DNA from 4 places in the Herbaspirillum sp. Her3 genome. Region 4 is predicted to be linked to each of the others. Evidence: predicted binding sites of a transcription regulator. Region 4 holds the regulator's gene; each other region holds the start of a gene.
What was found. Region 4 encodes sigma-54, which starts transcription at its own class of promoters, with help from an activator protein. Its sites were predicted from a motif close to TGGCANGNAANCTGCTTT; they were not measured.
Positions count from the first base shown of each region.

Region 1: the regulator sigma-54 is predicted to act here: its motif matches at 2,778-2,795, upstream of ACVC5H_RS25150 (TorF family putative porin).
Region 2: the regulator sigma-54 is predicted to act here: its motif matches at 2,890-2,907, upstream of nifB (nitrogenase cofactor biosynthesis protein NifB).
Region 3: the regulator sigma-54 is predicted to act here: its motif matches at 4,459-4,476, upstream of nifH (nitrogenase iron protein).

Region 1 is NZ_CM176328.1:5,519,401-5,527,147, forward strand. It holds gene ACVC5H_RS25140 (ammonium transporter) at 36-1,571, opposite strand; gene ACVC5H_RS25145 (P-II family nitrogen regulator) at 1,587-1,925, opposite strand; gene ACVC5H_RS25150 (TorF family putative porin) at 1,938-2,717, opposite strand; gene ACVC5H_RS25155 (accessory factor UbiK family protein) at 3,139-3,384, shown strand; gene ACVC5H_RS25160 (magnesium chelatase domain-containing protein) at 3,458-3,685, shown strand; gene ACVC5H_RS25165 (HAD family hydrolase) at 3,878-4,471, opposite strand; gene ACVC5H_RS25170 (helix-turn-helix transcriptional regulator) at 4,959-5,285, shown strand; gene ACVC5H_RS25175 (DUF2971 domain-containing protein) at 5,404-6,060, opposite strand; gene ACVC5H_RS25180 (hypothetical protein) at 6,987-7,736, opposite strand; gene ACVC5H_RS25185 (hypothetical protein) at 7,733-7,747, opposite strand, start outside.
Region 2 is NZ_CM176328.1:2,892,015-2,899,761, forward strand. It holds gene ACVC5H_RS13120 (globin family protein) at 1-385, opposite strand, end outside; gene nifA (nif-specific transcriptional activator NifA) at 963-2,591, shown strand; gene nifB (nitrogenase cofactor biosynthesis protein NifB) at 2,955-4,532, shown strand; gene ACVC5H_RS13135 (4Fe-4S binding protein) at 4,566-4,784, shown strand; gene ACVC5H_RS13140 (HesB/IscA family protein) at 4,794-5,168, shown strand; gene ACVC5H_RS13145 (4Fe4S-binding leucine-rich repeat protein) at 5,173-5,916, shown strand; gene ACVC5H_RS13150 (nitrogen fixation protein NifZ) at 5,949-6,266, shown strand; gene ACVC5H_RS13155 (nitrogen fixation protein NifZ) at 6,263-6,511, shown strand; gene ACVC5H_RS13160 (DUF3024 domain-containing protein) at 6,508-6,882, shown strand; gene ACVC5H_RS13165 (cysteine desulfurase family protein) at 6,894-7,747, shown strand, end outside.
Region 3 is NZ_CM176328.1:2,901,870-2,909,616, reverse strand. It holds gene nifE (nitrogenase iron-molybdenum cofactor biosynthesis protein NifE) at 1-35, opposite strand, end outside; gene nifK (nitrogenase molybdenum-iron protein subunit beta) at 125-1,684, opposite strand; gene nifD (nitrogenase molybdenum-iron protein alpha chain) at 1,791-3,245, opposite strand; gene nifH (nitrogenase iron protein) at 3,413-4,291, opposite strand; gene ACVC5H_RS13210 (response regulator) at 4,809-5,240, shown strand; gene ACVC5H_RS13205 (group II truncated hemoglobin) at 5,293-5,697, shown strand; gene ACVC5H_RS13200 (hypothetical protein) at 5,707-6,294, shown strand; gene ACVC5H_RS13195 (FmdB family zinc ribbon protein) at 6,379-6,615, shown strand; gene ACVC5H_RS13190 (SIR2 family NAD-dependent protein deacylase) at 6,620-7,471, opposite strand; gene ACVC5H_RS13185 (2Fe-2S iron-sulfur cluster-binding protein) at 7,507-7,747, opposite strand, start outside.
Region 4 is NZ_CM176328.1:1,108,903-1,116,649, reverse strand. It holds gene ACVC5H_RS05130 (monovalent cation:proton antiporter family protein) at 1-499, opposite strand, end outside; gene ACVC5H_RS05125 (KpsF/GutQ family sugar-phosphate isomerase) at 856-1,884, shown strand; gene ACVC5H_RS05120 (KdsC family phosphatase) at 1,884-2,438, shown strand; gene lptC (LPS export ABC transporter periplasmic protein LptC) at 2,435-3,043, shown strand; gene lptA (lipopolysaccharide transport periplasmic protein LptA) at 3,095-3,721, shown strand; gene lptB (LPS export ABC transporter ATP-binding protein) at 3,724-4,467, shown strand; gene ACVC5H_RS05100 (RNA polymerase factor sigma-54) at 4,536-6,026, shown strand; gene hpf (ribosome hibernation-promoting factor, HPF/YfiA family) at 6,180-6,542, shown strand; gene grxD (Grx4 family monothiol glutaredoxin) at 6,927-7,238, shown strand; gene ACVC5H_RS05085 (UbiX family flavin prenyltransferase) at 7,263-7,747, shown strand, end outside.

The DNA.
Region 1 (7,747 bases), 1.1 Mb from region 4:
CCGAAGGAATACTGCAGACTCAGTACGACAGATGCTTAGTGGTAAGCCGATTCGCCGTGGCTGGAGATATCCAGGCCTTCGCGTTCTTCTTCCTCGGTCACACGCAGGCCGATGACGACATCGACGATCTTGTAGGCGATGAAGGAGACCACGCCCGACAGGATCACGGTGGTCAGCACGCCCTGGAACTGGATCCAGACCTGGCCGCCGATGGAGTAGTCAGGAGCGACAGCGTTGGTCACGTAGTCGTAGATGCCGGTGCCGCCCAGGCTGGGGGCTGCGAACACGCCAGTCAGCAGGGCACCCAGGATGCCGCCCACGCCGTGCACGCCGAACACGTCCAGCGCGTCGTCCGAACCCAGGATCTTCTTGAGGCCGCTCACGCCCCACAGGCACAGCAGACCAGCGATCAGGCCCATGACCACGGCGCCGATGACGCCCACGAAACCAGCTGCCGGGGTGATCGCCACCAGGCCGGCGACGGCACCGGAAGCCGCACCCAGCATGGAGGGCTTGCCCTTGCCGATCCATTCGCCGAAGCTCCAGGACAGCACGGCGGCAGCAGTTGCCAGGATGGTGTTGACGAAGGCCAGGGCAGCGCTGCCGTTGGCTTCCAGGGCCGAACCGGCGTTGAAGCCGAACCAGCCGAACCACAGCAGCGAGGCACCGACCATGGTCAGGGTCAGGCTATGGGGCTTGAAGGCTTCCTTGCCGAAACCGATACGCTTGCCGATCACGTAGGAACCGACCAGGCCAGCGATAGCGGCGTTGATGTGCACCACGGTGCCGCCAGCGAAGTCCAGCGCGCCCTTCTGGAACAGCCAGCCCGAGATGGCGGTCGCTTTTTCAGCGGCAGCAGCGTCGGTGAAGGCATCCGGACCCGGCCAGAACCAGACCATGTGGGCCATCGGCAGGTAGGAGAAGGTGAACCACAGGATCGAGAACAGGATCACGGCCGAGAACTTCACGCGTTCGGCGAAGGAACCGATGATCAGCGCCACGGTGATGGCGGCGAACGCACCCTGGAAGGCCACGAAGGACAGTTCCGGAATCACCACGCCCTTGCTGAAGGTGCCGGTGTTGGAGTCCCCCGTCAAGCCGTGCAGGAACAGGCGCTCGAAGCCACCGAAGAAGGCATTGCCCTCGGTGAACGCGATGCTGTAGCCGTAGACGAACCACAGGATGTAGATCAGCGAGAAGATCATGAAGCACTGCATCAGCACCGACAGCATGTTCTTGCTGCGCACCAGGCCGCCGTAGAACAGGCCCAGGCCCGGCAGGGTCATCAGGATGACGAAGGCGGTCGAGATCAGCATCCAGGCAGTGTCGCCCTTGTTGGGGACCGGTGCCGGTGCGGCAGCGGCAGCCGCCGGAGCGGCCGGCGCTGCTGCAGCAGGAGCGGCCGCATCGGCCTTGGGCGCTGCCGGAGCAGCAGCGGCCGGGGCAGCGGCGGCAGCCGCTGCAGCTTCAGGCTTGGGCGCGTCCTGCGCCTGGGCCGGAGCGGTAAAACCTACCGCCAACAACAGCGCGCCAATGGCGAGCGCGCCGGAAAACATTTTCTTCATGCTCATTAGAATTCCCCTTTTTTACAGAGCGTCTTTGCCGGTTTCGCCGGTACGGATACGGATCACATCCAGCAGATCCTGGACGAAGATCTTGCCGTCACCGATCTTGCCGGTGCGTGCGGCGGTTTCGATGGCTTCCAGGGCGCGCTCGACGATGGCGTCGTCCACCGCGGCCTCGATCTTGGTCTTGGGCAGGAAATCGACCACATACTCGGCGCCCCGGTACAGCTCGGTATGGCCTTTCTGACGACCGAAGCCCTTGACTTCGGTCACGGTGATGCCTTGCACCCCGATCGCGGAGAGGGCTTCACGCACCTCATCCAGCTTGAACGGTTTGATGATCGCAGTGATCAGTTTCATACGAACCTCTTGTTAGAAAGTTTTGCTGATGGAGAACACAACGCCGCCCTTGCCGACGTTCTTGAAACCATCCGACGCCGGGGTGGTGGAGACACCATCCTTCAGGTCGGTACCGACATAGGCCAGGCCCAGGGTGATGCCGGCTGCCTCGTCAAAGGTCTTGGACAGACCGATCTTCCAGTCGGTGTAGCTCAGCTGCGAGTTGCCGCGCACTTCCTGGCGACCCAGGTGCAGACCCAGCACCACACCGTAGAAGGTATCGATATTGGCACCCAGGTCGAAGTACTGGCTGTACTTGCTGTTGACGTTGCCGAACAGGTTGGTCAGCGCCTGGGAATACTTGAAGTAAGCCGGACCATAGCCGACCTGGCCATACAGTTCGAAGGTGTTGGCGTTCTTCACGCCGCTGTTGGCCAGGGTGTTGCCGGGGTAGTAGTAGTACAGGCCGCCGACGTCATAGGTGAAGCCGCCGCCGATGTCGCCGCGCTTGCCGCCGTAGATGTCCCACTCGACGTTACCCTTGGTGTCGGTACCGGTGAGGGCGCCGGCGTCCTTGATCCACTTGATGGTGCTCAGCCAGGTGCCGGCATAGAGACCGGTCGGGTTGTGCGTGTAGTCAGCGCCAACCTGCAGGGCCGGGTCGAAGCGGGTCTGGGTCAGGCCGCGGTAGCGGTAGTCGCTCACCACGGCAGCGTTGAAGCTCAGTTCATTGTCCGGCTTGGCGTCCTCTGCGCGGGCCACGGTAGAAACGAAGGATGCGGCGATGGCTGTTGCAAGAATCAGTTTCTTCATGACTTTCCCTCTAGTTTATGTTTGAACAATAAAGTCTTTTTTTGTCTTTGCCCCAACCCTTTAGCAGGAGCCGTGCCATGTCTTATCGGCAAGGCAGAGTTCTGTTTTCGCGGGAATCCAGAGATTTGCAACGATTTTTTTCGAGAACAGCTTCAAAATAGTGCACGAAACACCGAAATGCACGTGATTGGTGCGATATTGATTGTTTTTTGTCAATCCTGCATCGAACGCGGCAAACACATTTTGGTGCGCGGGCGGCGGGCCAGGCCGGGATCACCAAGACGGCGCATTTTCTGCAGGAAAATTCAGCTTCAATCCGGCACCTGTGTACAAAATTGCTGTCAGAACAGGGCATCGCGGTTTGAGGATGGGCGGGAAACCGCTAAACTTGCAGCACAGCTATCTGCCAAGGAGATCCGACATGGACAAGCCCCCATTTTTTGAAGACCTGCAATCCAAGATCAACAAGGCGATCGAGAACTCTCCGGCCAAGGACATCGAGAAGAACGTCAAGGCCATGCTGAGTCAGGGTTTTGCCAAGCTGGACCTGGTCACGCGCGAGGAATTCGACGTCCAGGCCCAAGTTCTGGCCAAGACCCGTGCCCGCCTGGAGGCGCTGGAAGCGCGTGTTGCCGAGCTTGAGGCTCAGCAAAAACAGACTCCATGATCCTGGCCACGACTCTTTTCTCTTTCCCTCCCCCTTCCCTACTCTGTTCTGACAAGCTGCCAGGCGCATTGCGATGAGCCTGGCGGTCTTGCGCAGCCGCGCCCTGGCCGGCATGAGCGCCCCACCGGTGACGGTCGAGGTGCATCTGGCCAATGGCTTGCCGGCCTTTACCATCGTCGGGCTGCCCGAAGCCGAGGTGAAGGAAGCCCGTGACCGCGTGCGGGCGGCCTTGCAGAATGCCCGTTTCGAGTTCCCGGCACGGCGCATCAAATGTAGTCAAGTGTTTTTATTCGCTAAATGAGCAGAGTAGTCCGACTGCCAGGCTGACATAAGAGTTCGCGTAGCCTCCCCCAACAAAGATATATGACTTTTGAATAAGGTCACTGCGGTGGACTTTTTTCATTCTGGCTATAAAACGAGAGCCTCGGCGAGAAAATCAACATAATCGCCATTAGAAGCTAGAGTCGGTCGCCCTTTTTTGGAAGAGGAATATCTATCGGCTGAGCCACCACTGTGCAAAGTGGAATAACGAATAATGTCGGGAATCAATAAGGGCTAGATCAGCACCTTGGTTGGGGCTTCCATCAGTACCACGGGTGATTAGTGCAGCATGCGTCTGGAGAGGTATCTGACGCATGTATGGCAGGTAATCGTCGACGAAGGCGATCGGCATCAACTCCTGTAGTACATTCGCTTTTGGGCTGATTGGCCCATCTTTTCCATCGGTGCAATAAACGTGCTGTATTGGGAAACCTATATCTAGTAAATTCTGTTCCCGTGCTGACAAAAACCGATTGTCCAAAGCACTGACGCAAACCAACTCATATCCCGCACGTTGTAGATCAAGACAGGCTTCCAGCGCACCCTCATGCGGAGGTATAGATCTCCAAAATAACTCATCGAACTGAGCTCTAAAGTGTAGATACTTTGCCCCGGACAGCCGTTCGACTTTCCAGTAATCCATGGGCCAATAGGCATTGGCGTTTCGGATTTCAGGCAACTCTCCGAATGCACGCGCCCAGGCAAAACCATAAGCGGCGTGATAATTCAGCAACACGCCATCTGCATCAATTGCTATCAATTTCACGTTTTGAGTTTCTCGGTAATGTAGAACGCGTTTCTCACTATTGAGCTAGATTGGCTCTCTCATCCCTATCGTTGGTTCTTGGATTTTGAGGAGCGCCAGCGGAATCGAAAACGTGATGTGCCAAGTCGCTTGACCATGTATCTACGAGCAGCTTCGCCCAGCTAGCAAACTGTTCTATCGACTCTGCGCCATTTAGAGGAAGGCCTCTATTATTGCTATTCCCTGCGACGCGGCGCCATTCGACCGATAGGCTGCCATCCACCTTCATCGAAATTTTCTTAATTTTCTTTGAGGTGCCGCCCCTCCCAATGTATGTGGAAAACGGGCGAATATCACAAACGTTCATTTTGAAGGGTTCTCTAGCGACTCGATTTTGAATTTGGTGGATCGACATCCACGAAGAACTCCGTGCGACGGGCACTGAAAGCAACGCGGATACTAAGGAAGTCTTAGTACATCGTCAATAGCATCCTAAGACACTCTTAGGATGACCCAAAGGAAAGATACTTCACTAGTTTTCTCGCTGCGACTGAAAAGCGCGAGGTTGGCGGCCGGCCTTAGCCAGTTCGCCCTGGGAGTAGCGGCGGGTATAGACGAAGCTTCAGCAAGCCCTAGAATTAATCAGTATGAACGGGGAATTCACCAACCGGATCACGGGACAGCGCTCCGTATAGCGGACGCAATGGATATCCCCGTGAGCTACCTATTCGAACCCAACGACAAACTCGCGGAAGTGATTCGCTTATCAGGCAAACTGACTGACGCTGATCTAGCGAAGTTGGTGGGCTATCTGCATAGCGCTATCGGCAAGTAACGAACTCGTTGGTAGGCGCGCAAGATGCGCCAAAACCTCCAAAAAATTCCTAAATATGCGCGCGAATTCACAACTATGCGCATAGCCAGATGTGGTGTCACGACGACATCCTGCGGCATCACGCTTGCACATCTCCATCGACAAGTTGGATCCGGCGCGGTGATTTATAAAGCACAGAACGCGATACCTTCCCCTTAAATTTCAACTTCTTTTCAAAGTAGTATGTGAACGCGTCTATCAGCTCCTTGGGTGCCCGCGGATCGAGAAGAATATTGTCGATAAGCTCGTGGGGATCGACAGATATATTGATCCCAGCTTGTATCTGATCCCGCTTCAAATCAGGACAGTAAATTGTTGCACGCCACTCCGCCTCATGATTGAACGCCTCTCGTTTCATGTAGAGAAATTTTGCTGCCGTATCTAAGCTGAATTTCTTTTTCAGAGAACTAGTGATGTCCTGAACGCGCATTTCCAAATCTCGATTACGCAAATATTCAACAGGGCTTCCTCTCCATCGATAGCCCTGGTCCTTGCAAGCAGCGACAATCGCCTTCGACAATTTCGCCTTGGTAGTCGCAATTCTGACCCCCATGTGATTTGGCGAGTAAATCCGCCACATTGCGTCGGAAACCCCAAGCTGGCACCAGCATTGAGCGAACAAAGCGTGGCTGCTCTGATGATCAATTCGCTGTTCGTAAGGGTCATCCCAGACACTGGGGTGGGCAAAGTAAAGATTTTTCCTTTCAAAGATTTGGACAACACGAGTGAAGTCCAAGATCCGATAGAGTCTTCCAGAACCTGATGACACCGTAACCATTTCATTTCCCCGAGCGTGTTGCATTTGATCTCTTCAAATTTTACGTATTTCCGCTAGTAATGTGCCTTCTCACCTAACCTGAGGTCTTGATGATGAGGTATATCGTGACTGTTGTCTGAACCAGGGATTTCTTCACGGACGACATTCGGCATTTCAAGGACACTTGGAGGTGACAGAGGAGAGTGTCAGAAAATGGTGTGCAGCGGGGTGCGTTGAACTACTTCGCGTACACAGCCTGGCGGTTCGGTGCGAAATGCAGATTTTGGCCGGCGCACAAGAGTAGATCAAGACTTTGCACGTGATCGCGGATCAAACCTACAAGCATGGATTCATCTGTTGAACAGCGCAATCTTCGTTGCGCCAGGTCCCAGTTTCTCGTACGTCTGATAGAAGATCTCCCCCAGCTTGGCGGAGTCAAGAAATCCACGCACATGGAGAAATTCGGCATCGATCTAGCGAACTTTGCCGGCTAGATGTGAAAAAGCCCCGACAGAGTCAGGGCTTTTTGTAGGTGAGGGCTAATGCCGTTCGCTGCCAAGCCTGCCATTAGTGAGCATGTACTGCCAAAAAATGCGGACGAGACTGCGGGGATAACTGCTGAGATGGTGTGTGTGTCCATGTTAGATCCTTCCATAAAGTTGAGAATTGCGTTGAAGATGAGCCCGTAGTGATCCCAAGGGATAGCTAAGGCAAAGCAAGTCAGAAACAACATGGCAGGTATCAGCAGCGACGGATTCGAACCGCCAGCACCTCTCCCTTGAGGGAAGACTGTACTAAAACATAATTGAAATATTAACACACAATTGCCGTTTTGCCAACAACTATACTCCAACCACCTGCCCAGGTGCCGTCAGGCAATTTGTCGTCAGTATGGCCAATCACATTCAGGAAGCGCTCAATCCCATGACAATGTAGCGATTATGGGTCCGATCGCCTTTTCGTACCTCCACCTCCTGGTCTGTCGCCATGCGGCAGAGCTGCGCACCTATTAACAAAAGGACGGCCGTGGAGATTTCTTCGCGTCTCAGCCCCGTGTATTCAGCGATCGTGTCGTAGCTCATGCGCGTCGCATTGAGGTGACTGTTCCTGAAGGTCAAAAGGAGCATATAGAGCTTCAAGGCATGCAGGGTCGTCGGCCTTTTTATTTGATCCACGAACGGGCCAAATCGATGCATGAAGCTGAAGCTGTTCAACAGATGCTGCTGAGGCAACTCGCACCATTGCCCACCTTCGTCGATCCCAAGTAGATGATAAATGCTGCGGTTTCCGTACCGTTCGGAGCTAATGGCACCGACCGTATGCAGCAGCTTCAGGCCTTCGCATACCAATTTCCGAGATAGCGGGGCGACCGCCTGAATTTCCTCGTAGGTCGCCTGAACCAGGTCAGTCTTTCTTAAACCGTCTTTGCGCTGTGCTTTGTTCGAAATGATCGACAAAGCAAACAACACTAGCAAGGCAGCACTCGCATGACTTTTATGCGCTCGCCACTTCAACATCGTCAGGCCTTCCTCCACGGGAAGGTAAGCATGAGCGCCTCTCTCCGGCTCGGTCGTTGGGATCGGCACCTGCTCAATTCGCGTAGGCTTTCTTCGTGCCCAGGCTGAAGGTAGTTTTGCGTAGGCAGGACGACTCATTTCTTCCCCCC
Region 2 (7,747 bases), 1.8 Mb from region 4:
AGGGTTCGGCCCAGGCCCAGAAGTCGGCACGCAGTGCGGGCGGAAAGCCGATATCGTCAAAGGTATGCCAAAGCTGTACCAGCCACAGTTCGCGGCCCGCTTCATCCAATAGCAACGGCAGGCCGGCACCCGCTTGCAGATGGGCATGGCGCTGGCTGTAGTAGAGCGGACCGCCGCATGACTCCACCACGAAGTCGGCGATCCGCGAGGTAACGCAATCAAAGCAGTTGTGCGAGCGTGCGAACAAAGGGGAATGGCGCAGGCGCCGCATGTGATGCAGCACCAGTCTGCGCAAGCCGGATTCATCGCACAGTGCCAGCAGCCGGTGCGCTGGTTGCGGCAACGCTGGCGGCTCGCAGATCGCCTGCTGCGGACCACGTGGCATGGCCGCGCCAGCGGCCGGCCAGTTCAAGGTCAGATAGCATGCCTGAGAGCAGGGCGCCCAGCACGCGCTTGGTGCACCAGACTCGGAGATCGACGGCAGATTCATGTTCGGCGATGGTGAATGATTGAGGTTTGTATAGCTCGCTACATAACGCTGGCGGGATTGCCGGCTTGCTCTGCTCCGTCCTTCATGTCGACCGGCGATGGGCATGACCTGCATCGATAGCCAAAACCGTGCCATTCTGGAATTCCCTTTTAAATCAACGGGATAGTGGAGATGTGCAGATACTGATCCGGTGCCGGTACTTGTCGCAAAACCGACAAAGACGACACGATTGTCGTCAACCCGCCAATCCGTCATGAAGGTGACACAGCCCTTGTGCGGCATGCTCGGCAAACTTGATTCGTTCACTCGTTTGGGCATGAAGTTTGCTTGCTTGGCAAGGTAACTATTGAGTAATTACACGGCGCTTTGTCTGTCGATTTTTCTGGATCTCAATTTCACGGCAGAGTCCGCAGTCGGTTTGAGCGCTCTCAGGCAGCGCATTGGGTTCCAGCATTCACCTATGGAGAGTCCGATGGCCACTATTCTTGACGACCGCAGTGTGAATTTGGAACTCGTCACGATCTACGAGATCAGCAAAATATTGGGTTCGTCGCTGGATCTGTCAAAGACCTTGCGCGAAGTCCTCAACGTCCTCTCTGCCCACCTGGAAACGCGACGGGTCTTGCTGAGCCTGATGCAGGATACCGGCGAGCTGCAACTGGTCAGCGCCATCGGCTTGAGCTACGAAGAATTCCAGAGTGGCCGCTACCGGGTCGGCGAAGGCATCACCGGCAAGATCTTCCAGACGGAAACCCCCATCGTAGTGCGCGATCTCGCCCAGGAGCCCTTGTTCCTGGCCCGCACCAGCCCGCGCGAATCGCAAGATGGCGGGGTCGTTTCCTTCGTCGGCGTGCCGATCAAGGCCGCGCGCGAAATACTGGGCGTGCTGTGCGTGTTCCGGGAAGGGCTGTCGCCCTCGCGCAGTGTCGATCATGAGGTGCGTCTGCTGACCATGGTGGCCAACCTGATCGGACAAACCGTGCGGCTGTATCGCAACGTGGCCGCCGAGCGCCAGCAACTGCAGGAAGAAAAACGCCAGTTGTCCCGCCAGCTCCAGGGCAAGTACAAGCTCGATAACGTGATCGGCATTTCCAAGGCGATGCAGGAAGTGTTCGCCCAGGTACACCAGTCCGCCCCCTCACGCTCGACCATGCTGTTGCGCGGCGAGAGCGGCACCGGCAAGGAAGTCATCGCGCGCGCCATCCATTACCTCAGTCCGCGCAAGGATGGGCCCTTCATCAAGGTCAACTGTGCGGCCTTGTCGGAGACCTTGCTGGAATCCGAATTGTTCGGCCATGAGAAGGGCGCCTTCACCGGGGCCCAGGGCGAACGCAAGGGGCGTTTCGAACTCGCCCATGGGGGCACTCTGTTCCTCGACGAGATCGGCGAAATTTCGCCGGCCTTCCAGGCCAAGCTGCTGCGGGTATTGCAGGAGCGCGAATTCGAACGGGTCGGCGGGTCGCGCTCGATCAAGGTGGACGTGCGCCTGGTCACCGCCACCAACCGCGACCTGGAGAAAGCCGTGGCCAAGGGCGAGTTCCGGGCCGACCTGTATTACCGCATCAATGTGGTCAGCATCTTCATTCCGCCGTTGCGCGAACGGCGCGAGGATATTCCCTACCTGGTGGAACACTTCCTGGAAAAATTCCGCGTCGAAAACCAGCGTGCGATGGTGGCCATGTCACCGCAGGCCATGAAGGTCATGATGAATTGCTACTGGCCGGGCAATGTGCGGGAACTGGAAAATTGTGTCGAGCGCACCGCCACCATGATGCGCGGCGACCTGATCACCGAGGTGCATTTCTCCTGCCAGCAGAACAAATGCCTGACCAAGGTCTTGCATGAACCCGGCCAGGAGCAACCGGTCGTGGTCGTACCGCTGGAGCGTATCCCCACGCATACGGCGCCATCTTTGCCGGGTGGAATGACCAAGGACAAGCCGCTGTCCGCCGCCCCCCCGACCTCCGAGCGCGAACGCCTGATCTGGGCCATGGAGCAATGTGGCTGGGTGCAGGCCAAGGCCGCCCGCGCGCTCAACATCTCGCCGCGCCAGATGGGCTATGCGCTGCAGAAATTCAATATCGAGGTCAAGAAGTTCTGAAACTTGTCTGTGCGCGTGACGTAGGGCCAGAGCAAAAGTTTTTTCTCCCTGCCGTTCCCGCCCCGGATGCGGGCATCTTCGGCGTCGCGCCAGCCGGCTCTTCTGATGGACTCCCCGGCTGGCGCATCCACGTATTCTCCTTGTCCCATCTCCATTGCATCAGCCGCATCCCGGCCTGTGATGCATTGTCGTATTCATGACAAGCGCCGCCCACAATGTCTCGTCGATTGTCGCTATCCTCACATCGCCGTGTCACACGATTTTTCGCTATGTCTTTGAATTGATTGATTATTTTCTCTGGCACGGTTTTGGCTATGTCCTCAGGAGAAGGCCCAGGCATCACTTTCCTGAAAGGGACTATCCATGCAGCCCACACAGTACGTCGGTATCCAGGACATCAAATCGCTAGGCACCTTGCTGGACAAGGTAGCCGAACACAAAGGCTGTGGCACCAGCAGTGAAGGCGGCAAGGCCAGTTGCGGTTCATCCGATGGTCCCGCAGACATGGCACCGGAGGTTTGGGAGAAGGTCAAGAACCATCCGTGCTACAGCGAAGAGGCCCATCACCACTATGCGCGTATGCACGTGGCGGTGGCACCAGCCTGCAACATCCAGTGCAACTACTGCAACCGGAAATACGATTGCGCCAACGAGTCGCGTCCCGGCGTGGTCAGCGAAAAGCTCACGCCCGAGCAGGCGGCCAAGAAGGTCTTTGCGGTGGCATCGACCATTCCCCAGATGACGGTGCTGGGCATTGCCGGCCCTGGCGACCCGCTGGCCAATCCGGCCAAGACCTTCAAGACCTTCGAGCTGATCTCGCAGACCGCGCCCGATATCAAGCTGTGCCTGTCGACCAATGGCCTGGCCTTGCCTGACCACATCGACACCATCGCCGCCTTCAACGTCGATCACGTCACCATCACCATCAACATGGTCGATCCCGAGATCGGGCAGCACATCTATCCCTGGATCTATTACCAGAACAAGCGCTGGACCGGTATCGACGCGGCCCGCATCTTGCACGAACGGCAGATGCTGGGACTGGAGATGCTCACTGCGCGCGGCATCCTCTGCAAGGTCAACTCGGTGATGATCCCGGGCATCAATGACCAGCATCTGGTGGAAGTCAATCGCGCGGTCAAGTCACGCGGGGCCTTCCTGCACAACATCATGCCGCTCATTTCGGCACCTGAGCACGGCACCGTGTTTGGCCTGAACGGCCAGCGCGGCCCCAGTGCCCAGGAGCTCAAGGCCTTGCAGGATGCCTGTGAAGGCGAGATGAACATGATGCGCCACTGCCGCCAGTGCCGCGCCGATGCGGTGGGGCTGCTGGGTGAAGATCGCAGCGCCGAATTCACCACCGAGAAGATCGAGGCCATGGAAGTGGCCTATGACGGCGCCACCCGCAAGGCCTACCAGGAACTGGTGGAACAGGAGCGCCAGGCCAAGTCGGCCGCCAAGGTCGCCGAGCAGCAGGAACTGGCCCAGATGGCAGACCAGAGCGGCCTGTCCTTGCTGGTGGCGGTGGCGACCAAGGGGCAGGGACGCGTCAACGAACACTTCGGACACGTCAGCGAATTCCAGATCTATGAAGTCAGCAGCGCCGGCAGCAAGTTCGTCGGACACCGGCGCGTGGACCAGTACTGCCAGGGCGGCTATGGCGAGGAGGATGCACTGGAGACCGTCATCCGTGCCATCAACGACTGCCATGCGGTGCTGGTGGCCAAGATCGGCGGCTGTCCCAAGGATGATCTGCAAAAGGTGGGCATTGAACCGGTGGACCGGTATGCCCATGAATTCATCGAGCAATCCGTCATCGCCTACTTCATGGATTACCTGGAGCGCGTGCGCAGCGGACAGATCGAGCATCGGCCACGGGGCGACGCCGATATCCGGCAGGGGGCTTATACCTCCGTGCAGTCCACGTCCGCCGCGGCGTAAGCAGCCAATCAGTTTCACGCAAGGAGAAAAAGCATGGCCTACAAGATCGTTGCCTCGCAATGCACTGGGTGTTCCGCCTGCGAGCCCGAATGCCCGAACGTGGCAATTCGCGAAAAGAACGGGATCTTCGTGATCGATCCCAAGAAATGTACCGAATGCATGGGACATTTCGATGAACCGCAATGCGTGGCCGTATGCCCGGTCGATGGCACCTGCGTCATCGACAATGCCCAGCCGCGTTACCAGGCATAGGGAGGGCCGATGAACATCACCATCACCCCCGCCGCCGAAAAATTCATGCGCCGCATGGTGCGCTTCAATGGCGGTTCGGCCCAGTCCGGCTTCCGTCTGCAGGTGAGTGCAGGCGGTTGTTCCGGGCTGAGTTCGGAATTCTCGGTCGAGGCGCAGCCCACGCCAGGCGACGTCAGCCTCGACTGCAACGGCCTGGCCGTCTTCCTGCCTGCCGAAAGTCGCCTGTTGCTGGAGGGCGTGACCATCGATTTTGCCGATACCCTTAGCGAATCCGGGCTGACCTTCCGCAACCCGAATGCGCCGGCTGCCAGCTGCGGGACGCATGGCTCGGCGCCGCCGGCCACGGCTGCAGTGTCGATCTCCAGCATCCGGCGCAAGGCTTGAGCAATTGGATACGGAGCCCTTCGCGGCGACCGACTGGCAGGGACAGGCATTGTCGTGCGCCGACTGCGCGCAGATGGGCCGCCCCTCCACGCGGTGTGAACTGGCCAAGGCCTGCGTGCATGACCGTTATGCACGGCGCATCGACCGTTTCTTTGCGTGGAATCCGGCCCTGGCCAAGGAATTCCTCACGCATCCCTATTTCGAGGTGAGGGCGGTAGCGGCCAAGCACGTGGAAGTGTTTTACCTGCCGCGCATGATCGATGACCCGGATGCGACGGTGCGCTGGAGTGTGGCGCAGCGCCTGCCGCAACGCCAGCTGCTGATGTTGCGGCAAGATCCGGATCGCGAGGTCCGTATCCAGGTGGCGCGGCGGCTGCACGTCGAGCAGCTGCACCAGATGATGGGCGACGGCGATTATGGCGTGCGCCTGATTGTGGCGCAGCGTATCGAACCGCAATGGCTGGTGCGCATGCTGCACGATGGAGACCGCGAGGTGCGCCGCGTCGTGGCAGCGCGAGTGGGATCGGCGTTATTGAGCGCGATGGCCAGGGATGAAGACGCTGCGGTGCGCACGGTGGTGGCGCAGCGCCTGGCACCGGGGCAACTGGTGGCCTTGTGCCAGGACCCGGACTGGCGCGTGCGCTACAGCGTGGCTGAGCGTATCGATACGGCGCATCTTGGTTTGCTGTCGGACGATGAAGACGAAGCCGTTCGCACGCTGGCGCGCCAGCGCAGCGGATTGGCGTGAACCACGATGACAGAGCAACAGGAGCTGGGACCATGAAGATCAACCGTGATGATGGCCGGGTCGAACTGGACGGGCCGCCGCAATTCAGCTATGGCGAGAAGGTCAGGAGTACCAAGACCATCCGCAACGACGGCACCTTCGCAGGCCGGGAGATCGGCGACATCCTGGTCAAGAAGGGCGACATCGGCTATGTGACCAGTATCGGCACCTTCCTGCAGCAGTTCTACATCTACGGCATCGAATTCGTCGAGCACGGTTACCGGGTCGGCATGAAAGGGCGCGAGCTGCAATCGCTCGACCCGCCCGTCACGTCCGGGCAGGCGGCCGGAATCCAAGGAGCGGCAACATGATCGAACCACGCGTGGCCAGATATGCCTGGGGGCAGCGGGTGCAAGCCAGTATCGACCTGTTCAACGATGGCTCCTACCCGGACTGCGAGGCCGAGGCCTTGCTGGTGGCACAGGGAACGCCGGGCGAAGTGGTGCAGGTGGGCATGCATGAGGAGTCCACCATCCCGGTGTATCTGGTGGAATTTCCCGGCAACCGCGTAGTGGGCTGTCTGGAAGAAGAAATCGTCCTGCTGGAGCCGGCATGAACCAGATCATCGCCCAGGCCAACGGCATGCCCACTGCAGGCGGCATCCGCAGCTGGCAGCCCAACGAGCTGGATCTGCGGCGTATCGGGCGCATGCTGCAGAAGCGCGCACGCTACCTGTATGTCGTGCCGCGCGTGGAGATGACGGCCAGCGGTTACCTGATCCAGAGTCCGTGCTGTTCGCGCAATATCGACGCCGGGGGCGGCATGGTCGATATCGCGCTGCTGGAATATGACGCCGGGCTGGGGGTGTGGAAACTCTTCCGCAAGGATCACACGGAAGGCGGCTGGGAATTCTTCATGCTCGAACGCAGCCTGCAGGTCCTGATGGATTGCATCAACCGGGACACCGCAAGGTTGTTCTGGCAATGAGTATGGCACCCATGGATACCATCATCTATCTCGACAACAACGCCACCACCCGGCCCACGCCGGAAGTGCTGGCCGCCATGCAGGCCTGCCAGCACGAAGCCTGGGGCAATCCTTCCAGCAAGCACCGGGTCGGTGACGCTGCACGCCAGCGCGTGAACAGTGCCCGCGCAGAGGTGGCGGCCCTGCTCGGCGCCACGGCGGCCGAACTGGTGTTCACCAGTGGCGCCACCGAAGCCAATCACATGGCCATCCTGGGCGCGCTGGCCTTGCAGCCGCAGCGGCGCCATATCGTCAGCAGCCTGGTCGAGCATCCTTCCACCTTGCTGCTGCTGCGGCATCTGCAGGCGCAGGGCGTGCGTATCAGCTGGATCGCGGTGGATGAGCATGGGCAACTGCAGCTCGATGAACTGGCGGCAGCCATCACGCCGGATACTGCCCTGGTCAGCCTGATGTGGGCCAACAATGAAACCGGCGTGGTGTTTCCGATTGCCCAGGCGGCCGAACTGGCGCGCCAGCGCGGCGTGCTGTTCCATACCGACGCAGTGCAGGCAGTGGGCCGTGTTCCATGCGATGTGACGGCCATGGGCGTGGATCTGCTGTCCTTGTCGGCGCACAAGCAGCATGGGCCCAAGGGAATCGGTGCCCTGTACGTGCGCAAGGGGATCAAGTTGCCGCCCTTGCTGTTCGGCCACCAGGAACGCGGCCGGCGCGGCGGTACCGAGGACGTGGCGGGCATCGTCGGGCTGGGCGTGGCAGCGGCCCAGGCGCGTGCGGCGCTGCCACGGATGCCGGCGGTGAGCGCATTGCGACAACGCTTCGAGCACGGCCTGGCATGCCTGCCACAGGTGCAGATCAATGGTGCGGG
Region 3 (7,747 bases), 1.8 Mb from region 4:
AAGACTTCCTGGATCTTCAGCTTCAAGGCCGTCATGATCGCTCTCCGTGCTTGCCTGGGTTGGTGCCGGGGGTACTACGCATTCCGCCAGGCCATCCTTCTGCCTGGCGGGACGTCCGTCGCGCTCAGCGGATGATGTCGTAGGAATAGTCGGTCTCGCCGGCCACCACCGTATTGGCATCCAGGGCTTCGAAGTATTCGTCGAGGATCATCACCAGCACGCGCATCGCACCGGCATAACCCCAGATGGGGAAGCGATGATAGTGATGGCGGTCGAAGACGGGGAACACCAGGCGGATCAGCGGCACGCCGCAGTCGCGCTCCAGGTACTTGCCGTAGGTATTGCCGATCAGGAAGTCCACCGGCTCCGTGAACAGCAGGGATCGCAGGTGCCACAAGTCACGCTTGGGATAGACCTTGCAGTCCTTGCCGAAGGGAGAAGCATCCAGCAGCGCCTGCACCTTGGCCGCCCATTCGGCGTCACCGTTGGTGGAGAGAATGTGGGTCGGCTCGCAGCCCAGCTCCAGCAGGAACTGGGTCATGCCGATCATCATGTCGGGGTCGCCGTACAAGGCAAACTTCTTGCCATGCAAGTGCGCCTGCGAATCGGCGATGGCATCGACCAGGCGGCCGCGCTCCAGCTCCAGTTCAGCCGGGATGGGCTGGCCGCTCAGGCGCGACAGTTCCATCAGGAACTGGTCGGTGCCGGCCACGCCCATCGGATGGTTGAGGGTGACCACTTCCTGGCCCTTCTCGGCGATGTACTTGGCGGTCTTGAGCGTGCTGAACTCCTGGAACACCACGGTGGCCTTGGCGTCGAGCGCCTCGATCACTTCCTGCTTGGTGGTGCCGCCGCTGTACATGCGGAACTGGCCATCGGTCGGGGTGTTCCAGACCTCCGAGGGATCGCACACGATGGTGCCGTCCACGCCCATGAGCTTGAAGATGCGCTTGACCTCCGGCAGGTTGCCGACCACGAAGCCGTCGAAACCGCCGATGAAATTGATGCGCTCGTTGGGTTTTCTTTCCAGTGCCGGCACGGTGCCGGCCTTGCCATCCCAGAAGTGGGTCAGGATGCCTTTCAGGGCATTGTCGTAGCCAGTCACGTGGCTGCCGACGAAGGCCGGGGTATGAGCGAAGGGTACGTCGTATTCCGCCGGCACGCTGCCCTTGTCCTTGGCGTTCTTGATGAAGGAGTCGAGGTCGTCACCGATCACCTCGGCCATGCAGGTGGTGGAGACGGCGATCATCTCCGGCTTGTACAGGCTCAGCGCATTGGCCAGGCCGTCGATCATGTTGTTGAGGCCACCGAAGACGGCGGCGTCTTCGGTCATCGACGACGATACGCAGGACGTCGGTTCCTTGAAGTGACGCGAAAAGTGCGAGCGGTAATACGCCACGCAGCCCTGCGATCCGTGCACGAAGGGTAGCGTGTTCTGGAAGCCCACGGCGGCATACACCGCACCCAGCGGCTGGCAGGCCTTGGCCGGATTGATGGTCAGTGCTTCGCGGGCGAAGTTCTTTTGCTGGTATTCCTTGGTCTTGGTCCATTCGGCCACGTCCTGCACCTTGTCCAGCGGAACGGCGAACTCGAACTCTTCTTTCTTGCGGGCGAGCAGTTCGCGGTATTCCGGCTGGCGGAACAGATTCTCGTGGTCCAGAACGCTATCGGCGTTTTGCGGCATGATGATACCCCTTCAATTCAACTGATCAAATGATCCAGGCTCGGGTCGGATGGACGAGAGGCGTTGAGCACGGTCCTGCGTCCATCCATCCCCGAATCGATTCAGCTCAGGCCTTCCACGGTGCCTTGGCCATGCCCCACACCGGGCTGTTGATGGCCATGTCCATGTCGCGGGCGAAGATGGCAAAGCCGTCGTAGCCGTGATACGGGCCCGAGTAATCCCAGGAGTGCATCTGGCGGAACGGCACGCCCATCTTCTGGAAGACGTATTTCTCCTTGATCCCGGAGCCGACCAGATCGGGCTCGATCTTCTCGACGAACTTCTCGAATTCATAGCTGGTCACGTCGTCGTAGATCAGCGTGCCGTCCTCCACGTAGTGGGTAGTGCGCTGGTAGTCGTCGTTGTGGCCGAATTCATATCCGGTACCGACCACCTTCATGCCCAGGTCGCCATAGGCATCGATCACGTGGCGCGGACGCAGGCCACCGACGAACAGCATCACGGTCTTGCCTTCCAGGCGCGGGCGGTACTTGGCGATCACGGCATCGGTGAGGGCCTTGTACTTGGCGATGACGCGCTCGGCGCCTTCCTTGATCTTGTCGTCGAAGTGGCTGGCGATCTGGCGCAGCGATGCCTCGATCTGGCTGGGGCCAAAGAAGTTGTACTCGACCCAGGGAATGCCGAATTTCTCTTCCATGTGGCGCGAGATGTAGTTCATCGAGCGATAGCAGTGCAGCACGTTGAGTTTGGCCTTGGGCGTGTTTTCCATTTCGGCGAGGGTGCCGTCGCCGGACCACTGGGCGATGACGCGCAGGCCGATCTCTTCCAGCAGGATGCGCGAGGACCAGGCATCGCCGCCGATGTTGTAGTCGCCGATGATGGCTACGTCATACGGGGTCGCCACGAACTGGTTCTTGTCCGGGTCCATCTTGTCGAGCACCCATTCCTTGATGGCGTCGTTGGCCACGTGGTGCCCCAGCGACTGCGACACGCCACGGAAGCCTTCGCAGCGCACCGGCACGATGGTATGGCCGTCGTATTGCTTGGACTTCTTCTTGGAGACCGCTTCGATGTCGTCACCGATGAGACCGATCGGGCATTCGGATTGCACCGAAATACCCTTGTTGAGCGGGAACAGCTCCTGGATCTCGTCGACGATCTTTTCCAGCTTCTTGTCGCCGCCGAAGACGATGTCCTTTTCCTGGAAATCGGACGTGAACTGCATGGTCACGAAACTGTCGATGCCGGTCTTGCCGATGTAATAGTTGCGGCGCGAGCCCCAGGAGTACTGGCCGCAGCCGACCGGACCGTGGCTGATGTGGATCATGTCCTTGATCGGTCCCCAGACCACACCCTTGGAACCGGCATAGGCGCAGCCGCGAATGGTCATCACGCCGGGGATCGACTTGATGTTGGATTTGACGTTGCAATCCGACTTGCCCTCTTCCTGGGTGGTCAGGTGCTTGGCGCGACGCTTGGCGGTCTTGTCCGGATAGGCCTTGAGGACCTCATTGATCAATTCCGTATTGCGTGCCGTGGTTTCTTCAACTGTGAGGCTCATGGGCCCTCCGATAAAATTAGTCGCGGGGGACATACCCGGTCGTATGCCAATCCGGTCAACAAACCTGCGCTACCCTTTTTCTTGCGGTCCCGGCCGCCTTCGCTTCAGACAACAGAGGCGCGAGCGACCGGGACCTTGCAGCATCAACAGCAGGCAGATGACGATGCTCAGGCCGCTACTTCGGCCGTCTTGCCCACCATCGATTCATCAACGACAGGCATCAGGCCATGCTGCATCAACAGGTCTTCCAGCTCGTCCATGGTGATCGGGGTGGGGATGGTGCCGTTGCCGGCGTTTTCGTGGATCTTGTTGGCCAGGGTGCGGTATTCGCCAGCCTGCTTGGAATCGGGCGCGTACTCCAGCACGGTCATGCGGCGCAGCTCGGCGTGTTGCACGATGTTGTCGCGCGGTACGAAGTGGATCAGCTTGCTGTTGAGCTTGGCCGCCAGGGCGGTGGCCAGTTCCAGTTCCTTGTCGGTCTTGCGCTCGTTGCAGATCAGCCCGCCCAGGCGCACGCCACCGGAGTTGGCGTACTTCAGAATGCCCTTGGAGATGTTGTTGGCGGCGTACATGGCCATCATCTCGCCGGACATCACGATGTAGATTTCCTGCGCCTTGTTTTCGCGGATCGGCATGGCGAAGCCGCCGCACACGACGTCGCCCAGCACGTCGTAGGACACGTAGTCGGTGTCATCGTAGGCGCCCTCTTCTTCGAGGAAGTTGATCGAGGTGATCACACCCCGGCCGGCGCAGCCCACGCCCGGTTCCGGGCCGCCGGATTCGACGCAACGGATGTTCTGGTAGCCGATCTTCATGACGTCTTCCAGCTCCAGATCCTCCACCGAACCGGCATCGGCGGCCAACGACAGGATGGTGTCCTGGGCCTTGGCGTGCAGGATCAGGCGGGTCGAGTCGGCCTTGGGATCGCAGCCGACGATGAGGATGCGCTGCCCCATCTGGGCCAGCGCGGCCAGGGTATTTTGCGAGGTGGTGGACTTGCCGATGCCGCCTTTGCCATAGAAGGCGATTTGTCTGAGTGAGGCCATTTGATTCTCCTAGAAATAAGCGGTGTAGCTCTGGTGTAAGAAATTAAGATGTCGTTCAAAGCAGTTTTGTCATCACACTTGCAGCCGTTGGGGCGCCGCTTCGAAACTTTTATTGGTCTTCGTCTCAAGTCACGCATTCGGCAAGTCATCGTCGGTGCACAGCCCTATCTGCAAATGCCGTGCCACCATCAAAAAATGATCTCAAGTCATTGATTTGATTGGTTAAAACAGCATTTCCCGCAACCTGCCAATCCACTTCTTCCTGGTGTTGGAAACCGCACAAACGGCACTCAGTCTGTAGGGAACGATACAAGCCCGCGCCCTCAACAGAACCGTGTAGCCAACCACGCCAGCAGCCCGCTGGCCCGCATCCACAGGCCTTGTCGCGCCCTGCTGAAGACAAGGAAAAGCGGCTGGCCGATAACGGGAACGATGTTTGCTATCGGGATGAATGGCAGGGCAATGAAGGCTGCCTCAGGCGGCCCCGTCAGCGATCCATTCACGCAAGGAGCAAACCATGCAAATCGGTGTAGACAGCCAGCGCGCGGTCGACAACAAGCGGGTCTTCATCGTCGACTGTGATGAAGTCAGCGGATTGGCGCTGCAGTTCATGCTGGCCGACGAGTGCGAGGCGCATCTGCTGGCCGATGTCGAGAGTGCCTTGCGCAAGGGCCGCGACTGGCCGCCCGATCTGCTCTTGCTGGGCCAGGGCAATCTGGCCAAGGAGGGCATGGAGGTGGTGCTCCAGTTGCGCCAGCAACAGCCGGCCCTGAAGATCGTGGTCGTCTGCGACAGCGCCGATGACAGCCATGTCCGGCAAGCCCTGGCGCAAGGTGCCAACTCGACGCTGCTGCGCCCGCTCACGCTGGAGTCCGTGCGCCGCAAGGTCGATGCCCAGCTGGGCCGACGCACGCCCCTGGGCCTGGGCATCGCGGTGACGGTGGTGTAGGGCCATGTGCGCGACCCGTATCCCATTGAAGCTGCCGCATCGGGCAGCCCCGATGCCGGGCGCATCGACCTCTGCGCCCCTGGCCAATCCCCATTACCAGCAGATCGGCGGCGAGCCGGTCGTGCGGCAACTGGTCGACCGTTTCTACGCCCTGATGGACCAGCTGCCCCAGGCAGCCGTGGTACGCGCCATGCATCCGGCCGACCTGGGGCCGGCCAGGCAGCGCCTGTTCATGTTCCTTTCCGGTTGGCTGGGCGGTCCGCCCCTGTACGCCGAGGCGTTCGGCCATCCGCGCCTGCGTCACGCACACGCGGGCTTTGCCATCGATGCCGCCGCACGCGATGCCTGGATGGCCTGCATGAACCAGGCGCTACAAGAACTGGTACCCGACGAGGTGTTGCGGCAGCAACTGGGTGCCGCATTTTTCAAGACTGCCGATTTTCTGTGCAACCAATAAGGAAACTTCATGAGCACTCTCGCAAATACCCCCCTGGCCGATCTGGACAATGACGGCCGTCTGCTAAGCCCGGTCTTCAAGGGTCCGACCAAACGCAATGGACGCGTCGCCTTCCGTGGCGAAATCGCGCTCAAGTACCAGGCCAGCCTGGCCGACGAAAAACGGCCGCCGGAAATCAAGTTCGACCAGGTGATGACGGTGGCCGACGTGGGCGCGGCCACCATTCCCTTCCTGGCCGGCATGGCGCCTTCGCTGGAACACATCAAGCTGCTGTGCGAAGTGCTGGGGGACAAGCTGGCCGCCGATGGCAAGTACTTCTTCTTCGCCTGCAACCTGGATATTTCGCTGCGATTCCAGATTCCTTATGGCGGTGCCACCTTCTACGTGATGCCGCTGGACGAATCGACGGTCTATAACGAGTTGCTGGAACTGTTCCGCATCGAGCGTGGCGATCTCAAGAAACTCGACACCGCTGAAAAGATCCTGGCCGTGGCCGACGGTGCCCTGCGCTTCAAGGGAAAGTTCGAGGAGATCAGCTTCCAGCGCGGCCTGGAGGTGATGGGGCCGATCAAGGTCAAGGAAAACCGCCCGGTATGACGCCACAGGGTCGGGTGGCAGCCCGCCATCAGGAATGCTGCCCTACCCTGCGCGAACGCCCCCTTCAACATCAGCGAGCCGACCATGCCCCTTTTCGACTTTCTCTGTACCGCCTGCGACACGCATTTTGAAAAACTGGTCCGCGCTAGCGACACGCCAGCCTGCCCGGGTTGCGGCAGCCATGCGGTGCTCCGGCAGGTGTCGGCGCCGCAGGCACCGGGCAAGAGCGTCGGCATCCTGCAGCGTGCCCGGGCGCAAGCCGCCCGGGAGGGGCACTTCAGCAATTACCGTCCATCGGAATTGCGCAACAAACTGAAGTGACCCGTCACACCGGCAGCCCCAGCTGCGCACACAGCAGGGCTGAGAAGTCCGCCGTTGCCATGGGCAGCACCTCGATGCCATGTTCCTCCAGGAAGCGCTGTTCATTGCGAGATGGTGTCTCCGCCAGCACCGCCCAATGCCGCGCCGAGGAGCGCTTGGTGATCTGGTGCGCAAAACTGCGTTGTAGCTGATCGTTGAAGCGGCAGCCGATGAACAGGAAATGACGGCCTTGCCGCAGTGCCTGCACGCGCGCCGGAATTGGCGTCTGGATGTCAATCTCGGTAAGCACTTCGACGAAATCGGAATCCGACACGAGATAGTTGGCAGCCGGTGCATGCGCCCCGATGGGCTGATACAGCAAGGTGTTCCAGCCCGGCGCGGTGCTCTCCTGAACTGCCTGGCCGGTGCCGTCGTAATACTGGTACCAGGTACCGAAATGCTCGGACTGCGACAAGCCCTGCACCTGTCCCCAGTCATCGCGGCCGCTGGCGAGCATGGCGCTGCGCATGGCATCGTCATACCAGAGCGCGACGATCATCGGGATCTCCGGCATGCCAGCCAGCACCTGCTGTAGCGGCAACGGCGGCACAGCGGCAGAGAATGCGCCCTGCATCAGTTGCACCAGGCTCTTGCGATGCTTGAAGTTCTCGATGAATTGCGCAGTAGCCGTAAGGCGGTTGCGGATCTTGTGCGGCACCGTGACCTGGGCGGACAGCAGCGCCGCCAGTTTTTCCTGCGAATCGGGCAGCGGGCAATCCGGCACCTGCGTCAGCAAGCCCGGTCCCAGGTAAGCAATGAGCTCCCCCCTGGCGAGTGCATCGAACAGGTCTTGCAAGGTGTCCTCATTGGTAGGCATGGCGATGGCTCCTCGGCGCAGGTGTTCAGGCAGGTTCAGCGCCCGGAGGCGAAATTGAGCAGTTCGAGGGTGACGTCTTCCTCGCCCACGATCACCTGGCAGGCCAGGCGCGACTTGGAACCGACGCCCACGATGCTGTCGAGCTTGGCGTTTTCAGCCGGGGTGGTGCGCGAGACGCTCTTGCGCCCTTCCAGCACGAAGATGTGGCAGGCGCCGCACTCGGCCTTGCCCTGGCACTTGTTGGCGATGGCTTCGCCAGCTTTCATCACGGCCGCC
Region 4 (7,747 bases):
CCAGGGCCAGGTCCTGGAACAGCAGCACGCCGAGGATGCGGCGGCCGTGTTCGGTTTCCAGCTCCAGCCGTTCGGTGAGCAGCTTGGAGACGATGGCCGTGGAAGACATGGTGAGTGCGCCGCCCAGCGCGAAGGCCGCCTGCCAGCTCACGTTGATGAATTGCGGCAGCACCATGGCCGCGCCCCAGGCCAGCAGCATGGTGGCGGCAATGGTCGTGGCCACCTGCGCCACGCCCAGTCCGAAGACGATGTGGCGCATGGCCGAAAGCTTGGAGAGCGAAAACTCCAGCCCGATCGAAAACATCAGGAACACCACGCCGAACTCGGCCAGGGCATGGGTGGTCTCGTTGTCCTCGGCAAAGGCCAGGCCGTGCGGGCCGATGATGATGCCCACCACCAGATAGCCCAGCATGGGCGGCAACTGCATCATGCGGAAGGCGACCACGCCCAGTACCGCCGCAGCCAGAAGGAAAAGGGTCAGTTCCAGTCCGGAAAACATCGCTTGTCGGGTTTCTCGTCAAAGGCCACGGAAACGCGGCTGATTTGGATATGAACGTTTTGATAACGCACCAGCACGGAGCAGTCAAACCAGCCGGCGGGTAAGGGGGGGACCCCATCTTGGCAGGGATTGCCTTAGAATTCACATGTGCGGCACAACAACAGCAGAGTTGTTCACACCCGGCAAAGACCGTTCCAGGTCTGCCGCCATGCCGCCCTGGCACCCGGCCCGAGCCGGAATCCCCCTGTGGACGCGGTGCTGCGGCGCGACGCAAAGCTGCACTTCACATCAATTCCAGCAGCATTCCCTTACATCTGGCAAGTTTTTTGCTTTGCTAATTCGTTTATACTTCGGTTATGAGTGTAACCGATGACAAAACTACGTCTGCATCTTTTTCGGCCGGGGCTGCCCGCCGTGCCATCGCACTGGCACGCCAGACCCTGCAGATCGAAGCCGATGCCATCCTGGCGCTGAAAGAGCGTCTCAGCGACGACAGCGCAGAGCCGCTGGCCCAGGCCGTGCAGGCTTTGCTGCAATGCGATGGGCGCGCGGTGGTCTCGGGGATCGGCAAGTCCGGCCACATCGGCCGCAAGATCGCCGCCACCCTGGCCTCCACCGGCACGCCGGCGCTGTTCATGCATCCGGCCGAAGCCGCGCACGGCGACCTGGGCATGGTGACGGCGCGCGACGTCTTCATCGCCATCTCCAATTCGGGCGAAACGGCCGAGCTGCTGGCCATCGTTCCCATCATCAAGCGCATGGGCACGGTCATCATCGCCATGACCGGCAATGACAACTCTTCACTGGCCAGGCTGGCTGCCGTCCACCTCAACGTCGGCGTGGCCAAGGAAGCCTGTACCCTCAACCTGGCCCCGACGGCCAGCACCACGGCCACGCTGGCCATGGGCGATGCCCTGGCGGTGTCGCTGCTGGATGCACGCGGTTTCGTCGAGGAAGATTTTGCGCGCTCCCATCCCGGTGGCGCCCTGGGCCGCCGCCTGCTGACCCACGTGCGCGACGTCATGCGCAGTGGCGAGGCCATTCCTGCCGTGCGTCCGGATGTGTCGCTATCGGCCGCGCTGATGGAAATCACCCGCAAGGGCATGGCCATGACCGCCGTGGTGGATGAGCAGTTCCGTCCCATCGGCGTATTCACCGATGGCGACCTGCGCCGCCTGCTGGAGCGTGGCCAGGACTTCGCCGGGTTCAGCATTGCCGAGGTCATGCATGCCAATCCGCAGACCGTTGACCAGGACCAGCTGGCGGTTGATGCCGTGCAGTTGATGGAACAGTTCCGCATCAACCAGTTGCTGGTCACCGATGCGGCCGGCGTGCTCACGGGTGCGCTGCACATCCACGACCTCACCCGCGCCAAGGTGATCTGATGAACGCGCCAGCTTTCGCCAGCACCCTTCCCGCTGCCGCGCTCGCCAAGGCAGCTGCGGTGCGCCTGATGATCTTTGACGTGGATGGCGTACTCACCGACGGTGGCCTGTTCTACGGCGACGACGGGGAAGTCTTCAAGCGCTTCAATGCCCTGGACGGCCACGGCATCAAGATGATGCAGCAATACGGCACGGCCGCGGCCATCATCACCGCGCGCCAGTCACCCTATGTGGTGCGCCGCGCCCGCGACCTGGGCATCGCCCATGTGTTCCAGGGCGTGCACGACAAGCGCCAGGCCTTCGAACAATTGCTGCAGCAGGTGCAGCTCACGCCCCAAGCCTGCGGCTATCTGGGTGACGACATCATCGACCTGCCGGTGTTGACCCGCGTGGGCTTCAAAGCCTGTGTGGCCAATGGCCATCGCGAGGTGAAGGCGCGCTGCGATTACGTGACCCAGGCCAGCGGCGGCCATGGTGCCGTGCGTGAAATCTGCGACCTGGTGCTGGCGGCACAAGACAACTACGAGGCGGCGCTGGCGCCGTACCTGGCATGAGCGGGCGCAGCGGCGAGCGCAATGCCGAGCGCATCCGCCTGGCCGTGATCCTGGTGATCCTGATCGGCGCGGCGCTGGGTAGCTTCTGGGTGATGCAAGCCATGCGTGCGGCCGGCGACCAGCAGCCGGCGCAGCGCCCGCGCGGCAAACCCGACTATTATCTGGACAACTTCAGCTACGTGAAGATGGGCCCCACCGGCCTGCCGCGCTATGACGTCTCCGGGATCAAGATGGTGCACTTCCCCAGCGACGACTCCTTCGAGATCACCAAGCCGGTAGTGCACAACCTGGACCAGAACCAGGCGCCCATGGAACTCTATTCGGACACCGCGCGCGTGACCGATGACCAGACCCAGATTCACATGTACGGCAACGCCAATGCCATCCGCTCCCCGTACAAGGGCCGCGAGGAAATGCACCTGGTCTCGGAATACCTGCTGCTGTTGCCCGACGATGAAATCGTCAAGACCGACAAGCCGGTAGCCATGACCATGGGCACCACGCGCCTGAACGGCGTGGGCATGCTGGCCAACAACGCAACCCAGGTGGTGCAGCTGTTCGGCAACGTACGCGGCTATTACGAGCCCACCCCCAAGAAACGCTAAGCCGGTTGAATCCGACACAAGAACGCCAAGAACCGACCAGACAGGAAACCAATGAAACGCTCACTCTTACTGCCGATGCTGATGCTGGCTGCCGTGTGCGGCGTGGCCAACGCCGAGAAGGCGGACTCCACCAAGCCCACCAACATCGAGGCAGACCAGATGGTCTATGACGACGTGCGCCAGGTGAAGACCTTCACCGGCAACGTGGTCATGACCCGCGGCACTCTCATCATCAAGGCCGGCCGGGTGGTATTGACGACCGATCAGTACGGTTATGAAAACGCCGTGTTGTACGCCGCGCCCGGTGCGCTGGCCAACTTCCGCCAGAAGCGCGATGGCGGTCCCAACCTGTGGATCGAAGGACAGGCCGAGCGCATCGAGTATTCGGAGCAGACCGAAGTCTCCAAGCTGTTCCAGCGCGCCCACATCCAGCGCATGGATGGCGACCGCATCACCGATGAAGTCAACGGCGAGTTCATTTCCTATGACAGCCGCGCCGAGTTCTATTCGGTCAACAACACCGCCAGCGGCGAGAGCAAGCCCGGCGCAGGCCGCATCACGGCCGTGATCCAGCCCAAGAATCCGCCGCCGGATGGCAGCGCCGTGCCGGCCCAGCCGGCCGCCAAGACCACGCCGGCGCAGCCTGCACCGCGTCGCCAGACCGGAAAGGACCAGTAACGATGACCGCCAGCTCGCTGGTCGTTCGCGGCCTGAAGAAAAGTTATGGCGCGCGCCAGGTGGTGCGCGACGTCTCGATGGAAGTGCGCAGCGGTGAAGTGGTCGGACTGCTCGGCCCCAATGGTGCCGGCAAGACCACCTCGTTCTACATGATCGTGGGCCTGGTGCCTTCCGATGGCGGCGAGATCGCGCTGGACGACACCGCCATTTCACGCATGCCCATCCACAAGCGTGCCACCATGGGCTTGTCCTATCTGCCGCAGGAAGCCTCGGTGTTCCGCAAGCTGACGGTGGAAGACAATATCCGCGCGGTGCTGGAACTGCGCCGTGAAGAAGGCAAGCCGCTCTCGCGCGATGAAGTCGAGGGCCGCCTCAACAACCTGCTGCATGAACTGCAGATCGAGAAGCTGCGCGAGAGCCAGGCCTTGTCGCTCTCCGGCGGTGAGCGCCGCCGCGTGGAAATCGCCCGCGCACTGGCCACCGATCCGCGCTTCGTGCTGCTCGATGAACCCTTTGCCGGTATCGACCCGATTGCCGTGATCGAGATTCAGCGCATCGTGCGCTTCCTGAAGGAACGCGGCATCGGCGTGCTCATCACCGACCACAACGTGCGCGAGACGCTGGGCATCTGCGACCGCGCCTACATCATCAACCAGGGCACGGTGCTGGCCAGCGGCAGTCCGGAAGAGATCATCGCCAACGAATCGGTGCGCCGCGTGTATCTGGGCGAACACTTCCGCATGTAAGCAGGTCAACCTACTGACGCAACGACAGGCAGTGCAACCAGCGGACCACGCCGCTTCCAGAAAGACAGATGAAACAGTCTCTCCAGTTACGTACCTCGCAGCACCTCGCATTGACGCCGCAACTGCAGCAGTCGATCAGACTGTTGCAGCTGTCGACGCTGGAACTGCACCAGGAACTGGAACAGATCCTCTCGGACAATCCCTTGCTGGAGCGCCTCGACGATGCGCTCGACAATTCGGTGCGCCTGCTGGCCGATGGCGCCGTCTCCAGCTCTCCCTCCAGCGGCGTGGCGGATACCTCGGGCGAAGGCAGCGCCGAACCGGCGCCGGCCGCCGCCGATGGCGATTCCAGTTTTGACTACCAGGACAACAATCCCGACAACGGCGTCACCGGTGACGCCGACTGGAGCTTCGACGACGTGGCCCGCAGCGGCAAGTCGCCCGACGACGACGACGCCCGCCCGCAACTCGAAGCCCATGAACTGACCCTGCGCGAGCACCTGCTGGAACAGATCCGCGTGACCGCACGCACCCAGCGCGACCGCGCCCTGCTGGAGCTGCTCACCGATGCGCTCGACGAGAGCGGCTATCTCGAAGAGCCCCTGGAAGACATCCTCGCGCGCCTGCCCGAAGAACTGGGCATCGACATGGAAGAGCTGTCGATTTCCCTGAAGCTGCTGCAGAGCCTGGACCCGGCCGGCGTCGGTGCGCGCAGTGCCGGTGAATGCCTGGCCCTGCAGATCCGGCGCCTGCCCAAGATCCCCTTCGTCACGCGCAAGCTGGCGCTGCGCATCGTGGAAGATTACCTGCCGCTGTTCGCCCAGCGCGACTTCAACAAGATCAAGAAAGCCCTCGATTGCGATGACGAAGACCTGCGCGAAGCCCAGGCCGTGATCCGCCAGTGCCGTCCGCATCCGGGCGCCGATTTCGCGCGCGATGCCTCGGACTATGTGGTGCCGGACGTGATTGTCAAACAAACAAAGAACGGCTGGCAGGTCATGCTCAACCATGAGGTCATGCCCAAGCTGCGTGTCAATGCGATGTATGCCAGTGCGCTGAAGCAGGCCAAGGGGGAGGGATCGCTGTCGTCGCAGCTGCAGGAAGCCAAGTGGCTCATCAAGAATATGCGGCAGCGTTTCGACACGATTTTGCGAGTCGCACAGGCTATTGTGGAGCGTCAAAGAAACTTCTTTTCACATGGGGCAGTGGCCATGCGACCCCTTGTGCTGCGTGAAATTGCTGATACACTGGGTCTACACGAGAGCACCATCTCTCGCGTGACAACTCAAAAATACATGCTCACGCCGCACGGCATGTTTGAGTTGAAGTACTTCTTCGGTAGCCACGTCGCGACTGAAACCGGAGGCGAAGCCTCCTCCACCGCGATACGGGCGCTGATCAAACAGTTGATAGGAGCCGAGAACCCGCAGACCCCATTATCCGATAGCAAGATTGCGGATATGCTGGCAGAACAAGGCATGGTGGTCGCGCGACGCACAGTCGCCAAATACCGCGAAGTGTTGAAGATTCCGCCGGTCAATCTCCGCAAGTCCCTCTGAGTTTTTCCTCAGTTTTTCTGCAGTACCGTTGCTGTGTTCCGGCAAGCATCTCGCTGATGCCCATGCCATCCGACACGAAGACCGTGCCCGTGGTACAGCTGCAGCAAGGATAGCTTGAACGAACCTCCAGTGACTTCACGATAGGAGTCTTGTATGAATCTGACCATCAGTGGACACCACCTCGAACTGACCCCCGCCATCCGGGAATACGTGCAAAGCAAGCTCTCGCGTATCAAGCGCCATTTCGACAACGTGATCGACGTCAGCGTGATCCTGAGCGTAGATAAACTCACAGAAAAGGAAAAGCGCCAAAAAGCGGAAATCAACGTCCACATCAAGGGGAAGGATCTACATGCAGAAAGCATTGCGCACGACCTCTATGCTGCCATTGACACGCTGATCGACAAGCTCGATCGCCAGGTCATCAAGCACAAGGACAAGTTGCAGGAACATCACTCCATGGCCAAGCGCCTGCCGGATGAAGCGCCGGCCGATGCGGTGGCCGGAGCGGCATAAGCCAAGGACACCATCGGCAAGCTGCCTCGCAGCCCACAGGGCTGCTGAGAACGCCAGCCGAATCTCATGAGGAAGGGGCGCGCAAGCGCCCTTTTTCATTGGTCGCGCTGTCAAGCGGCGACGCCTGTGGAAAAGATATAAAAGATAATCGCAGGCAACTTTTCCACAGCCACTGCCCCCCTGCAGCGAGCACTGATCCGCTGCCCCGCTTGAAGGCTTCTGCTGGCATCCTCATATCAGATCTCAGCGCTTGCATATCATATAAATTATTTCCTTTATGCAATTTTCCGCCGCATTGCGCAGACTGCCGGCGCGCAGTCGTTTTCAACGCGGCTGCCCGCTTTTCCCTATAATGTCGGCAATCCCATTTTTAAAGGCATAGCCATGAGCGACGTCCAATCCTGGATCAAAGAAACCGTGACCCAAAACCCTGTGGTGCTGTTCATGAAGGGCACTGCGCAATTCCCGCAATGCGGCTTTTCCGGCAAGGCCATCCAGTTGCTCAAAGCCAGCGGCGCCGAGAACATCGTCACCGTCAACGTGCTGGAAAGCCCGGACGTGCGCCAGGGCATCAAGGAATACTCGAACTGGCCGACCATTCCCCAGCTGTACGTGAAGGGCGAATTCATTGGCGGCTCCGACATCATGAGCGAGATGTATGCTTCGGGCGAACTGCAGACCCTGATCAAGGGCTGATTCCTTCCTGATCTGCATTCCTTCGTGAGTACTTCCTCCGGCCAGCCCCGCCAGCGCCTGATCGTTGCCATCACCGGCGCGACCGGCGCCATTTATGGCGTGCGGCTGCTGGAACACCTGCGCAAACATGGCCAGGTGGAAACGCACCTGATGGTCTCCGAAGCCGGCGTGCTCAATCTCCACCAGGAGCTGGACATGCGGCGCAAGGATGTCGAAGCCCTGGCCGATGTGGTACACAACGTGCGTGACGTGGGTGCCTGCATCGCCAGCGGTTCCTTTGCCTCCACCGGCATGGTGGTGGCGCCCTGTTCGATGAAGACGCTGGCGGCCGTGGCGCATGGCCTGTCCGACAACCTCATCACCCGCGCCGCCGATGTGGTGTTGAAGGAACGCCGGCGCCTGGTGCTGATGGTGCGCGAGACGCCCTTCAACCTGGCGCACCTGCGCAACATGACTGCCGTCACTGAAATGGGTGGCGTCATCTTCCCACCCCTGCCCGGCTTCTACCA